3 regions of the Carnobacterium divergens DSM 20623 genome follow, and region 3 is predicted to be linked to each of the others. Evidence: a T-box and tRNA genes for the amino acid it is inferred to sense, from the RefSeq annotation. Region 3 holds a T-box; the other regions hold tRNA genes.
What was found. A T-box is a leader RNA that pairs with one kind of tRNA and senses whether it is charged. The one in region 3 lies ahead of BR52_RS03325 (valine--tRNA ligase), so its partner is inferred to be a tRNA-Val.
Positions count from the first base shown of each region.

Region 1: it has a tRNA-Val gene. The T-box ahead of BR52_RS03325 (valine--tRNA ligase) is inferred to sense a tRNA for this amino acid. The anticodon was not compared.
Region 2: it has a tRNA-Val gene. The T-box ahead of BR52_RS03325 (valine--tRNA ligase) is inferred to sense a tRNA for this amino acid. The anticodon was not compared.

Region 1 is NZ_JQLO01000001.1:355,336-359,407, reverse strand. It holds tRNA gene BR52_RS01835 (tRNA-Ser) at 1-80, opposite strand, end outside; tRNA gene BR52_RS01830 (tRNA-Ile) at 112-185, opposite strand; tRNA gene BR52_RS01825 (tRNA-Gly) at 198-268, opposite strand; tRNA gene BR52_RS01820 (tRNA-Asp) at 281-354, opposite strand; tRNA gene BR52_RS01815 (tRNA-Met) at 411-483, opposite strand; tRNA gene BR52_RS01810 (tRNA-Ser) at 521-610, opposite strand; tRNA gene BR52_RS01805 (tRNA-Glu) at 634-705, opposite strand; tRNA gene BR52_RS01800 (tRNA-Ser) at 726-813, opposite strand; tRNA gene BR52_RS01795 (tRNA-Ile) at 845-918, opposite strand; tRNA gene BR52_RS01790 (tRNA-Gly) at 931-1,001, opposite strand; tRNA gene BR52_RS01785 (tRNA-Phe) at 1,012-1,084, opposite strand; tRNA gene BR52_RS01780 (tRNA-Asp) at 1,099-1,172, opposite strand; tRNA gene BR52_RS01775 (tRNA-Met) at 1,229-1,301, opposite strand; tRNA gene BR52_RS01770 (tRNA-Ser) at 1,339-1,428, opposite strand; tRNA gene BR52_RS01765 (tRNA-Ile) at 1,462-1,535, opposite strand; tRNA gene BR52_RS01760 (tRNA-Met) at 1,553-1,626, opposite strand; tRNA gene BR52_RS01755 (tRNA-Ala) at 1,655-1,727, opposite strand; tRNA gene BR52_RS01750 (tRNA-Pro) at 1,742-1,815, opposite strand; tRNA gene BR52_RS01745 (tRNA-Arg) at 1,853-1,926, opposite strand; tRNA gene BR52_RS01740 (tRNA-Leu) at 1,930-2,018, opposite strand; tRNA gene BR52_RS01735 (tRNA-Gly) at 2,072-2,143, opposite strand; tRNA gene BR52_RS01730 (tRNA-Thr) at 2,148-2,223, opposite strand; tRNA gene BR52_RS01725 (tRNA-Leu) at 2,237-2,321, opposite strand; tRNA gene BR52_RS01720 (tRNA-Lys) at 2,361-2,433, opposite strand; tRNA gene BR52_RS01715 (tRNA-Val) at 2,435-2,510, opposite strand; rRNA gene rrf (5S ribosomal RNA) at 2,536-2,651, opposite strand; rRNA gene BR52_RS01705 (23S ribosomal RNA) at 2,741-4,072, opposite strand, start outside.
Region 2 is NZ_JQLO01000001.1:1,395,108-1,399,179, reverse strand. It holds rRNA gene BR52_RS06870 (23S ribosomal RNA) at 1-1,077, shown strand, start outside; rRNA gene rrf (5S ribosomal RNA) at 1,248-1,363, shown strand; tRNA gene BR52_RS06860 (tRNA-Asn) at 1,374-1,447, shown strand; tRNA gene BR52_RS06855 (tRNA-Ser) at 1,500-1,589, shown strand; tRNA gene BR52_RS06850 (tRNA-Glu) at 1,602-1,673, shown strand; tRNA gene BR52_RS06845 (tRNA-Val) at 1,685-1,757, shown strand; tRNA gene BR52_RS06840 (tRNA-Asp) at 1,824-1,897, shown strand; tRNA gene BR52_RS06835 (tRNA-Phe) at 1,928-2,003, shown strand; tRNA gene BR52_RS06830 (tRNA-Tyr) at 2,009-2,092, shown strand; tRNA gene BR52_RS06825 (tRNA-Trp) at 2,119-2,192, shown strand; tRNA gene BR52_RS06820 (tRNA-His) at 2,208-2,280, shown strand; tRNA gene BR52_RS06815 (tRNA-His) at 2,330-2,402, shown strand; tRNA gene BR52_RS06810 (tRNA-Gln) at 2,413-2,484, shown strand; tRNA gene BR52_RS06805 (tRNA-Cys) at 2,510-2,580, shown strand; tRNA gene BR52_RS06800 (tRNA-Leu) at 2,619-2,702, shown strand; gene BR52_RS06795 (hypothetical protein) at 2,823-3,053, shown strand; gene licT (BglG family transcription antiterminator LicT) at 3,267-4,072, shown strand, end outside.
Region 3 is NZ_JQLO01000001.1:664,801-668,872, reverse strand. It holds gene BR52_RS03325 (valine--tRNA ligase) at 1-2,185, opposite strand, end outside; T-box leader at 2,281-2,507, opposite strand; gene tpx (thiol peroxidase) at 2,566-3,066, opposite strand; gene BR52_RS03315 (redox-sensing transcriptional repressor Rex) at 3,159-3,815, opposite strand; gene BR52_RS03310 (amidohydrolase) at 3,954-4,072, opposite strand, start outside.

The sequences.
Region 1 (4,072 bases), 310 kb from region 3:
GAGGGATTTGAACCCTCGCGCCGCGTTAACGACCTACACCCTTAGCAGGGGCGCCTCTTCAGCCACTTGAGTACTTCCCCAATCCAATATTTTAAAAGTATTTATTTACAATGGGCCTAAATGGACTCGAACCATCGACCTCACGCTTATCAGGCGTGCGCTCTAACCAGCTGAGCTATAGGCCCATAAAAAAAAAAAGCGGGTGACGAGAATCGAACTCGCGACAACAGCTTGGAAGGCTGTGGTTTTACCACTAAACTACACCCGCAATACTATAAAACGGTCTGGACGGGACTCGAACCCGCGACCTCCTGCGTGACAGGCAGGCATTCTAACCAGCTGAACTACCAAACCAAAAATGTATGTTGTATTGCGTCACTTCTTCTCTTTAAACAAGTGTTTTAGAGAAATTGCGGGGACAGGACTTGAACCTGTGACCTTCGGGTTATGAGCCCGACGAGCTGCCAACTGCTCCACCCCGCGATAATTTAAATGTTTCTCTACTTAATAAAAAGTAGTAAGGAGGATAAGGGATTCGAACCCTTGCGTGGTTTTACCCACCTGACGGTTTTCAAGACCGTTCCCTTCAGCCGGACTTGGGTAATCCTCCGAAAAAAAGTTTTTATAAAACTATGACCCGTACGGGAATCGAACCCGTGATACCGCCGTGAAAGGGCGGTGTCTTAACCGCTTGACCAACGGGCCTTTTTATTAAAATTAAAATACGGAGAAGGAGGGATTTGAACCCTCGCGCCGCGTTAACGACCTACACCCTTAGCAGGGGCGCCTCTTCAGCCACTTGAGTACTTCCCCAATCCAATATTTTAAAAGTATTTATTTACAATGGGCCTAAATGGACTCGAACCATCGACCTCACGCTTATCAGGCGTGCGCTCTAACCAGCTGAGCTATAGGCCCATAAAACGTAAAAGCGGGTGACGAGAATCGAACTCGCGACAACAGCTTGGAAGGCTGTGGTTTTACCACTAAACTACACCCGCAAAATAAATATGGCGCAGGACAGAATCGAACTGCCGACACATGGAGCTTCAATCCATTGCTCTACCAACTGAGCTACTGAGCCAAATATATTTCTAACGGTCTGGACGGGACTCGAACCCGCGACCTCCTGCGTGACAGGCAGGCATTCTAACCAGCTGAACTACCAAACCAAAAATGTATGTTGTATTGCGTCACTTCTTCTCTTTAAACAAGTGTTTTAGAGAAATTGCGGGGACAGGACTTGAACCTGTGACCTTCGGGTTATGAGCCCGACGAGCTGCCAACTGCTCCACCCCGCGATAATTTAAATGTTTCTCTACTTAATAAAAAGTAGTAAGGAGGATAAGGGATTCGAACCCTTGCGTGGTTTTACCCACCTGACGGTTTTCAAGACCGTTCCCTTCAGCCGGACTTGGGTAATCCTCCGAAAAAAATAATATGAATATTTGAATATATCAATGGACCTTGTAGGACTCGAACCTACGACCGAACGGTTATGAGCCGTTTGCTCTAACCAACTGAGCTAAAGGTCCGAGGTCTATTCATTTAATAGCGGCGAAGGGGATCGAACCCCCGACCTCCCGGGTATGAACCGGACGCTCTAGCCAGCTGAGCTACACCGCCAAAATAATTATATCTAAGTTTTTAAAAGTGGAGCCTAGCGGGATCGAACCGCTGACCTCCTGCGTGCAAGGCAGGCGCTCTCCCAGCTGAGCTAAGGCCCCATAATTAAAATCAATCGGGAAGACAGGATTCGAACCTGCGACCCCTTGGTCCCAAACCAAGTGCTCTACCAAGCTGAGCTACTTCCCGTTTTGAACTCGAAGATATGATCTTTATTTCTAAAGAATGCACCCAAGAGGGGTCGAACCTCTAACCGCCTGATTCGTAGTCAGGTACTCTATCCAGTTGAGCTATGGGTGCAAATGGTGCCGAGGGCCGGAATCGAACCGGCACGGTGATCACTCACCGCAGGATTTTAAGTCCTGTGCGTCTGCCAGTTCCGCCACCCCGGCATGGAATGTGGATCAGATTTTTCAATCTGGGCAATCTTATTATTAGTCTAACAAGCGGAAAACGGGGTTCGAACCCGCGACCCCCACCTTGGCAAGGTGGTGCTCTACCACTGAGCTATTTCCGCAAAATGGTGCCGGCTAAAGGAGTTGAACCCTCGACCCTCTGATTACAAATCAGATGCTCTACCAACTGAGCTAAGCCGGCTATATAAAATAAATGGTGCGGGTGAAGGGACTTGAACCCCCACGCCGTTAGGCGCTAGATCCTAAATCTAGTGCGTCTGCCAATTCCGCCACACCCGCAAAAGTATGGCATAACTACACATTTGAAATGCTTAGTTATGAGTCATGTAGGATTCGAACCTACGACCCTCTGATTAAAAGTCAGATGCTCTACCAACTGAGCTAATGACTCATGGTGGAGGTTAACGGGATCGAACCGCTGACCCTCTGCTTGTAAGGCAGATGCTCTCCCAGCTGAGCTAAACCTCCATATGAAATTTAAAATAAATAATCTGCGTGGCAACGTCCTACCCTCACAAGGGGAAACCCCTAACTACTATCGGCGCTGAGAAGCTTAACTTCTGTGTTCGGCATGGGAACAGGTGTATCCTTCTCGCTGTCGCCACCACACTTCTTATTTAGTTGAGACAACTTCGTTCTCTCAAAACTGGATATTGTAAGCACAATTTACTTTTTGATTCATGTGTTCCACCATTTATTTGGTTAAGTCCTCGACCGATTAGTATTGGTCCGCTCCATACATCGCTGTACTTCCACTTCCAACCTATCTACCTGATCATCTCTCAGGGGTCTTACTTGCCGAAGCAATGGGAAATCTCATCTCGAGGGGGGCTTCACGCTTAGATGCTTTCAGCGTTTATCCCTTCCACACATAGCTACCCAGCGATGCTCTTGGCAGAACAACTGGTACACCAGCGGTGTGTCCATCCCGGTCCTCTCGTACTAAGGACAGCTCCTCTCAAATTTCCTACGCCCGCGACGGATAGGGACCGAACTGTCTCACGACGTTCTGAACCCAGCTCGCGTACCGCTTTAATGGGCGAACAGCCCAACCCTTGGGACCGACTACAGCCCCAGGATGCGATGAGCCGACATCGAGGTGCCAAACCTCCCCGTCGATGTGGACTCTTGGGGGAGATAAGCCTGTTATCCCCAGGGTAGCTTTTATCCGTTGAGCGATGGCCCTTCCATGCGGAACCACCGGATCACTAAGCCCGACTTTCGTCCCTGCTCGACTTGTAGGTCTCGCAGTCAAGCTCCCTTCTGCCTTTACACTCTACGAATGATTTCCAACCATTCTGAGGGAACCTTTGGGCGCCTCCGTTACTCTTTAGGAGGCGACCGCCCCAGTCAAACTGCCCGTCTGACACTGTCTCCCACCACGATTAGTGGTGAGGGTTAGAGTGGTCATACAGCAAGGGTAGTATCCCACCAATGCCTCCACCGAGACTGGCGTCCCGGCTTCTATGGCTCCTACCTATCCTGTACAAGCTGTACAAACACTCAATATCAAACTGCAGTAAAGCTCCATGGGGTCTTTCCGTCCTGTCGCGGGTAACCTGCATCTTCACAGGTACTATAATTTCACCGAGTCTCTCGTTGAGACAGTGCCCAGATCGTTACGCCTTTCGTGCGGGTCGGAACTTACCCGACAAGGAATTTCGCTACCTTAGGACCGTTATAGTTACGGCCGCCGTTTACTGGGGCTTCAATTCTGAGCTTCGCCGAAGCTAACCCATCCTCTTAACCTTCCAGCACCGGGCAGGCGTCAGCCCCTATACGTCATCTTACGATTTTGCAGAGACCTGTGTTTTTGATAAACAGTCGCCTGGGCCTATTCACTGCGGCTGACCAATTGGTCAGCACCCCTTCTCCCGAAGTTACGGGGTCATTTTGCCGAGTTCCTTAACGAGAGTTCTCTCGCACACCTTAGGATACTCTCCTCGACTACCTGTGTCGGTTTGCGGTACGGGCAGATTGTTTCTAACTAGAAGCTTTTCTTGGCAGTGTGACATCAGGAACTTCGGTAC
Region 2 (4,072 bases), 730 kb from region 3:
GGGCTGACGCCTGCCCGGTGCTGGAAGGTTAAGAGGATGGGTTAGCTTCGGCGAAGCTCAGAATTGAAGCCCCAGTAAACGGCGGCCGTAACTATAACGGTCCTAAGGTAGCGAAATTCCTTGTCGGGTAAGTTCCGACCCGCACGAAAGGCGTAACGATCTGGGCACTGTCTCAACGAGAGACTCGGTGAAATTATAGTACCTGTGAAGATGCAGCTTACCCGCGACAGGACGGAAAGACCCCATGGAGCTTTACTGCAGTTTGATATTGAGTGTTTGTACAGCTTGTACAGGATAGGTAGGAGCCATAGAAGCCGGGACGCCAGTCTCGGTGGAGGCATTGGTGGGATACTACCCTTGCTGTATGACCACTCTAACCCTCACCACTAATCGTGGTGGGAGACAGTGTCAGACGGGCAGTTTGACTGGGGCGGTCGCCTCCTAAAGAGTAACGGAGGCGCCCAAAGGTTCCCTCAGAATGGTTGGAAATCATTCGTAGAGTGTAAAGGCAGAAGGGAGCTTGACTGCGAGACCTACAAGTCGAGCAGGGACGAAAGTCGGGCTTAGTGATCCGGTGGTTCCGCATGGAAGGGCCATCGCTCAACGGATAAAAGCTACCCTGGGGATAACAGGCTTATCTCCCCCAAGAGTCCACATCGACGGGGAGGTTTGGCACCTCGATGTCGGCTCATCGCATCCTGGGGCTGTAGTCGGTCCCAAGGGTTGGGCTGTTCGCCCATTAAAGCGGTACGCGAGCTGGGTTCAGAACGTCGTGAGACAGTTCGGTCCCTATCCGTCGCGGGCGTAGGAAATTTGAGAGGAGCTGTCCTTAGTACGAGAGGACCGGGATGGACACACCGCTGGTGTACCAGTTGTTCTGCCAAGAGCATCGCTGGGTAGCTATGTGTGGAAGGGATAAACGCTGAAAGCATCTAAGCGTGAAGCCCCCCTCGAGATGAGATTTCCCATTGCTTCGGCAAGTAAGACCCCTGAGAGATGATCAGGTAGATAGGTTGGAAGTGGAAGTACAGCGATGTATGGAGCGGACCAATACTAATCGGTCGAGGACTTAACCAAATAAATGGTGGAACACATGAATCAAAAAGTAAATTGCGCTTACAATATCCAGTTTTGAGAGAACGAAATTGCTGAGAATCACTACGATTGGTTTACAAGAGTAGATGATGAACAGTATAAAATAGCACGTAGTGATATTTTAAAACCGTTTCTCTGAACTAAATAAGAAGTGTGGTGGCGACAGCGAGAAGGATACACCTGTTCCCATGCCGAACACAGAAGTTAAGCTTCTCAGCGCCGATAGTAGTTAGGGGTTTCCCCTTGTGAGGGTAGGACGTTGCCACGCTTTTAGTTATTCCGCAATAGCTCAGTTGGTAGTAGCGCATGACTGTTAATCATGATGTCGTAGGTTCGAGTCCTACTTGCGGAGTTACATAGTTTTCTATGGTGTTATTGAGTTGTATTGAGATTTAAATGAATCTGGAGAGTTGTCCGAGCTGGCCGAAGGAGCACGATTGGAAATCGTGTAGGCGGTGAAAACTGTCTCAAGGGTTCGAATCCCTTACTCTCCGTATCAATAAATAGGCCCGTTGGTCAAGCGGTTAAGACACCGCCCTTTCACGGCGGTATCACGGGTTCGATTCCCGTACGGGTCATAGTTTTATCTGGAGGTTTAGCTCAGCTGGGAGAGCATCTGCCTTACAAGCAGAGGGTCAGCGGTTCGATCCCGTTAACCTCCATTATTTTTTAATCATAGTGTTTGATACAATTAAAAAATATAAATGTGATATAAAAAATAGTATTTTGGTCTGGTAGTTCAGCTGGTTAGAATGCCTGCCTGTCACGCAGGAGGTCGCGGGTTCGAGTCCCGTCCAGACCGCTTTAATAATTTAATGTTTTTCCCTAGTATGGCTCGGTAGCTCAGTTGGTAGAGCAATGGATTGAAGCTCCATGTGTCGGCAGTTCGATTCTGTCCCGCGCCACCATTTTTGGAGGGGTAGCGAAGTGGCTAAACGCGGCGGACTGTAAATCCGCTCCTTTGGGTTCGGCAGTTCGAATCTGCCCCCCTCCACCATTTTTTTATGTTTTTTAATTTAATACAGGGGTATAGTTTAAAGGTAGAACAGTGGTCTCCAAAACCATTAGTGTGGGTTCAATTCCTGCTACCCCTGCCATTTTTTATTGTTATGGCGATTGTGGTGAAGTGGTTAACACAGCGGATTGTGGTTCCGCCACGCGTGGGTTCGATCCCCATCAGTCGCCTTTAAGGTATTTTTATTTTATTATTTTATTATTTTCTATTTTTATGATGGCGATTGTGGTGAAGTGGTTAACACAGCGGATTGTGGTTCCGCCATGCGTGGGTTCGATCCCCATCAGTCGCCTTTATATTATTGGGCTATCGCCAAGCGGTAAGGCAACAGACTTTGACTCTGTTATGCGTTGGTTCGAATCCAGCTAGCCCAGTTTTTTATTAATATTTTTAAATGATGGCGGTATAGCCAAGTGGTAAGGCAGAGGTCTGCAAAACCTTCATCACCGGTTCAAATCCGGTTACCGCCTTTATCATTGTTTAAAAATACTAGCTTTTTGTTAATTATGCCGGCGTGGCGGAATTGGCAGACGCGCTGGACTCAAAATCCTGTGCCCGCAAGGGCGTGCCGGTTCGACCCCGGCCGCCGGTATACTAGCAGTACCAACGTTTCTAACGATGCGTTGGTACTTTTTTTATTTTTTGTTATAATATAGTCAATTAACCAGTATTTTAGTACAGCAATCATAAATATGAAGGAAAGAAGGATAAAATGATTAAATCAATTGATAAGAGAAATAGTTTTAAAGAAACGCCTTTTGACTATAGTATTATTAAAGATAATAAAATGATGATATATTGGCATAGAAAACATATTAAAACTATAACGGGAAAAGAATTTGTGAAAGTTAAAAGTAAAATAGAACTAGCTGTAAATCAAGATGAAATACAATTAATTCTTGCTAAACTCACAAGAAATTTTAAAAGAGGAAATGAAAAATAGAATTTCATTCATAAGGAGTTATTTTTAGAAAGGATTGACATTAAGCGCTTACAATGTTAATGTATATAGTATAAATAGGATTTACATACAACATATGGATAGTGATTGTTTCGGCAAGCTAAACCTAATACAACGTTTATAGTAAGGGGTGAAAACTTCTTTGACTATGAAGGTGTATTGGGTTTTTTTCATGAAAGGCGGGGTGTGAAAGAAATGCTAATAGAAAAGATTCTAAATAATAATGTTGTGATAACAAAAGATCGCTATGGAAATGAGATTATTATTATGGGACGTGGCTTGGCTTACTGCAAAAAAATTGGGCAGAAAATTGAAAAGGATAAAATTGACAAGGTTTATCGATTAAGTAGCGATGAATTGTCACAAAAATTTCAAGAGCTGCTCTTAGAATTGCCTATTGAGTATTTAGCAATAGTTGATCAAATCATTGATTATAGTAAAGAAATGTTAGAAACGGAACTCAATGATTCTATTTACATTTCCTTAACAGATCATGTTTTTACCTCTATGGAACGAAAGAAAAATGGACTGCAAGTTCGCAATGCATTACTCTGGGACATTAAACGTTTCTATCCAAAGGAATTTAAAATTGGCATGAAAATGATTGAAAAAATAAAAGAACATTATGACATTGATCTTCCAGAAGACGAAGCAGGCTTTATTGCGTTGCACTTAGTTAATGCTCAAACTGGAAATTCTGAAATGAACAATATGTACGATTTAACCAAAATTATCCAGGATATTATGAATATCATTACGTATTATTTTAAAATCACCATTGATGAAGATTCGGTCTATTTTTATCGATTTACTACACATTTACGATTTTTTATTTCGAGAATGCAGTCCAATAAACCTTATAAAAATGAGACTGATGAGGATTTGTTAGATATTGTACGAAAAAAGTATTGGAATGCCTATCAATGTGTCGATAAAATTGCTGAATTTTTAGCAGTCAATTATCATTATGAAACATCCACTGATGAACGTTTATACCTAAC
Region 3 (4,072 bases):
AAACTTCCATTCCTTTTGCAGCTGTTTCATCGTTAAATTCAGGGCGCACGACTGGGTACTCTGCTACCACTAATGATTCACCGTGATGCGGCACGCTTTCCCAGATTTTTTCAGTTACGAAAGGCATAATTGGGTGCAACAAACGTAAGGTTTGATCTAATACATGAGCTAAAATACTTCTGGTTGTTAATTTAGCTGTTTCATCTTCCCCATTTAACACACCTTTACTCATTTCAATATACCAGTCACAGAAATCATCCCAAATAAAGTTATATAGGTGACGACCTGCTTCACCAAACTCAAATTTTTCAGATAAATTCGTTACGTGTTCAATCGTTTCGTTTAAACGAGTTAAAATCCAGCGATCTGCAATCGTTTTTGGTCCAGTCAAATCGATTTCATCAACTGTTAAACCGTCCATGTTCATAATAGCAAAGCGACTAGCGTTCCACACTTTATTAATGAAGTTCCAGCTAGCATCCATCTTATCGTAGCTAAAACGAACATCTTGACCAGGCGATGAACCATTTGATAAGAACCAACGTAAGGCATCTGCACCGTATTTATCAATGACTTCCATAGGGTCAATTCCGTTCCCTAATGATTTACTCATTTTGCGACCTTGTTCGTCACGAATTAATCCGTGAATCAAAACATTTTCAAAAGGACGCTCTTCTGTAAACTCTAAACTTTGGAACATCATTCGACTTACCCAGAAGAAGATAATATCATATCCTGTTACTAAAGTATTCGTTGGGAAATAACGTTTAAAATCTGGCGCTTCTGTATCTGGCCAGCCCATCGTTGAAAATGGCCATAAAGCTGAACTGAACCACGTATCTAATACATCTGGATCTTGAATCCAATTTTCCGCATCTGCTGGTTCTTCCATGCCCACATACAATTCGCCTGTTTCTTTGTGGTACCATGCTGGAATACGGTGTCCCCACCATAACTGACGAGAAATAACCCAATCATGAACATTTTCCATCCAACGCATATACGTATTTTCAAAACGTTCAGGAACAAAGTTTACAGCTTGATCCGTAGCTTGATTGTCCATTGCTTCTTTTGCTAATGGTGCCATTTTAACAAACCATTGAGTTGATAAACGTGGCTCTACGACAACTCCTGTGCGTTCAGAATGGCCCACACTATGAACCATTTTTTCGATTTTAATTAAACGACCGATTTCTTCTAATTCTTTAATGATTTCTTTACGTGCTTTAAAACGATCCATGCCTTCATATTTACCTGCAAGTTCATTCATTGTTCCATCTTCATTCATTACATTGATACGTGGTAATGAATGACGATTTCCAACTTCAAAGTCATTTGGATCATGAGCTGGAGTTATTTTAACAACACCAGTTCCAAAGTCCATTTCAACATACTCATCCGCAATAATCGGAATCTCTTTATTGACGATTGGCAACACTAACATTTTTCCAATTAAGTGTTTGTAACGATCGTCTTCTGGATGAACTGCAACGGCTGTATCGCCTAACATCGTTTCAGGTCGAGTAGTGGCAATTTCTAAGACGCCGCTACCGTCAGCTAAAGGATAGCTCATATGATAAAAAGCTCCTTCTACGTCTTTATGGATTACTTCGATATCCGATAAGGCTGTTTTCGCTTTTGGATCCCAGTTGATAATGTATTCTCCGCGGTAAATTAAATCTTTTTCAAACATAGTCACAAAAACTTTACGAACAGCTTCTGATAACCCATCGTCAAGGGTAAAACGTTCACGGCTATAATCAACAGAAATCCCAACTTTTGCCCATTGTTCACGAATAAAAGTTGCGTACTCTTCTTTCCATTCCCAAACGGTATCGATAAATTTTTCACGTCCTAAATCGTAACGTGAAACACCTTCTGCAGCTAGCTTTTCTTCTACTTTTGCTTGTGTTGCAATCCCCGCATGATCCATTCCTGGCAACCAAAGAGTGTCGTATCCTTGCATGCGTTTTTGACGAATAATGATGTCTTGTAAAGTTGTGTCCCAAGCGTGTCCTAAATGTAATTTACCCGTTACGTTTGGTGGTGGAATCACGATTGAATAAGGTTTTTTTGTCATATCTCCACTTGGTTTAAATAAATCCTTTGCTATCCACTCATCATAGCGCCCCGCTTCAACTTCTTGGGGATTGTATTTTGTTGGCATTTTTAATTCTTCTGTCATTTGTACAACCTCTTTTCTTAATTTGATTTAACTCAGCCTATTAAGGTTTGAAATTAAGGCAAACTAAAAAGCATCCACCCTAATAACAAACTACTTATTAGGACGAATGCTTGAATTCGCGGTACCACCTATTTTGTGTATCTAATTGCGATACACCTCTCAACTTTCAGTCTTTAACGGATAACTACCCGAGATAAGTTACTCCTACTTCACCTATCCAGCTCCCAAGCTACCTTTTCTGTCCATCGATTAAGAACTCTCAGCAAATGTTCTATTCTCTAAAATCTAAGGGGCAGATACTCCTCTTGTTCAAAGCTTTTTTCTTTTCTTAATTCTAGCATTGAAGCTTACGAAACTCAATCTTTTTTTACAAATTTGGCTTATTTGGCAGCAACTGCTTCTTTGGCTGCTTCAATTGCTTTTTCATAATTTGGTTCATGGCTCATTTCTGAAACGATTTCTTCATAAACTAAGACCCCTTCGCGATTAACCACAAAGACGGAACGTGCTAGTAAATCTAATTCTGGCATATATAATCCGTAGCTTTTAGCAAACGTTAAATCAGTATCGTGAAGCATTTCCATTTCAACGCCATTCCCAGCACACCAGTCTGCTTGCTCTTCTTTTGTATTGTTTGAAATGGTCATCAACTGTACGCCTTCAAGTTTTCCAGCAATTTGGTTAAATTGTTTGGTTTGAATTGCACAAACGGATGTATCAATATTTGGAATCACACTGATTAACGCCACTTCTCCTTGGTAATCAGATAATGAAATGACTTGATCGTTTAAGTTTTTTAATTTAAATTCAGGTGCTTTTTCTCCAACTTTTGGTTGTGTTCCTTCGACTATTATCACGGTGCCTCGTTTAGTAATTTCCATCATTATAATCTCCTTTTAGTAAAAAACATTGTTTGACTTCTTCTAGTATACGAAAAAAGACAAAAGCGACGCAACCATTCTGCTTCAAATACTTAAATCTCTACTTTTTCACGAAGGTGTTCGTTGAAATAAATCAAGGTTAATAATTCTGTTGTTAAATCGATGTATCGGATGTCTACTTCAGGAGGAGCTGACACTCGACCTGGCGCGAAGTTTAAGATAGCCGTCACACCGGCTGCAACTAAGGAATCAATTGCTTCTTGCGAATATTGACTTGGAACCGTCGAAATAGCTGTGTTAATTCCTTCTTCTTGAATAATTTCTGCCATTTCGTCAATGGAATAAATAGGAATACCTGAAAGGACTTCGCCACATTGTGCCTCATCTTTTTCAAATCCGCAGGCGATTTTCAGATTTTCATCTCGTCGGAAATTATTTGCTAATAATGCTTTCCCTAAATTCCCAACGCCAACTATTGCTACTTTCGTTAATTTATTCACATTTAAAATTTGATCAAAAACTTCAATTACATGATCTACATCATAGCCGTACCCACTACGTCCAAGCTCTCCAAAATGGGAAAAATCTCGTCGAATGGTTGTAGAGGGAACTTGGGTTAAGGCACTAAATTCTTTTGATTTAATTCGTTTGACACCAGAATCTTCTAATGTTTTTAAATAACGATAATAAAGTGGCAATCGTTTTGCTGTTGCTTTTGGCAACTGTACTGTTTCTAATTTTTTTACCAACAAATTCACCTTCCTGTTTTCACTCTTATCCCCATATTACCATTGTCATACCTGACATTCAATTAAATTGTGATTTTTTTCACAGTCGTAACAAAAAAGCTAATTAGCGTATTTTTTTTACACTAACTAGCTAGATTCTTATTTTATTGAAAAAACGATTTGATTGGCAATTACTGTTTTCAGTACTTTTATTGTTCTTAATTCTTTTGTAAAAACAGTGAAGGGATTGTCTTTTAAAATCGTAAAATCACTAACAA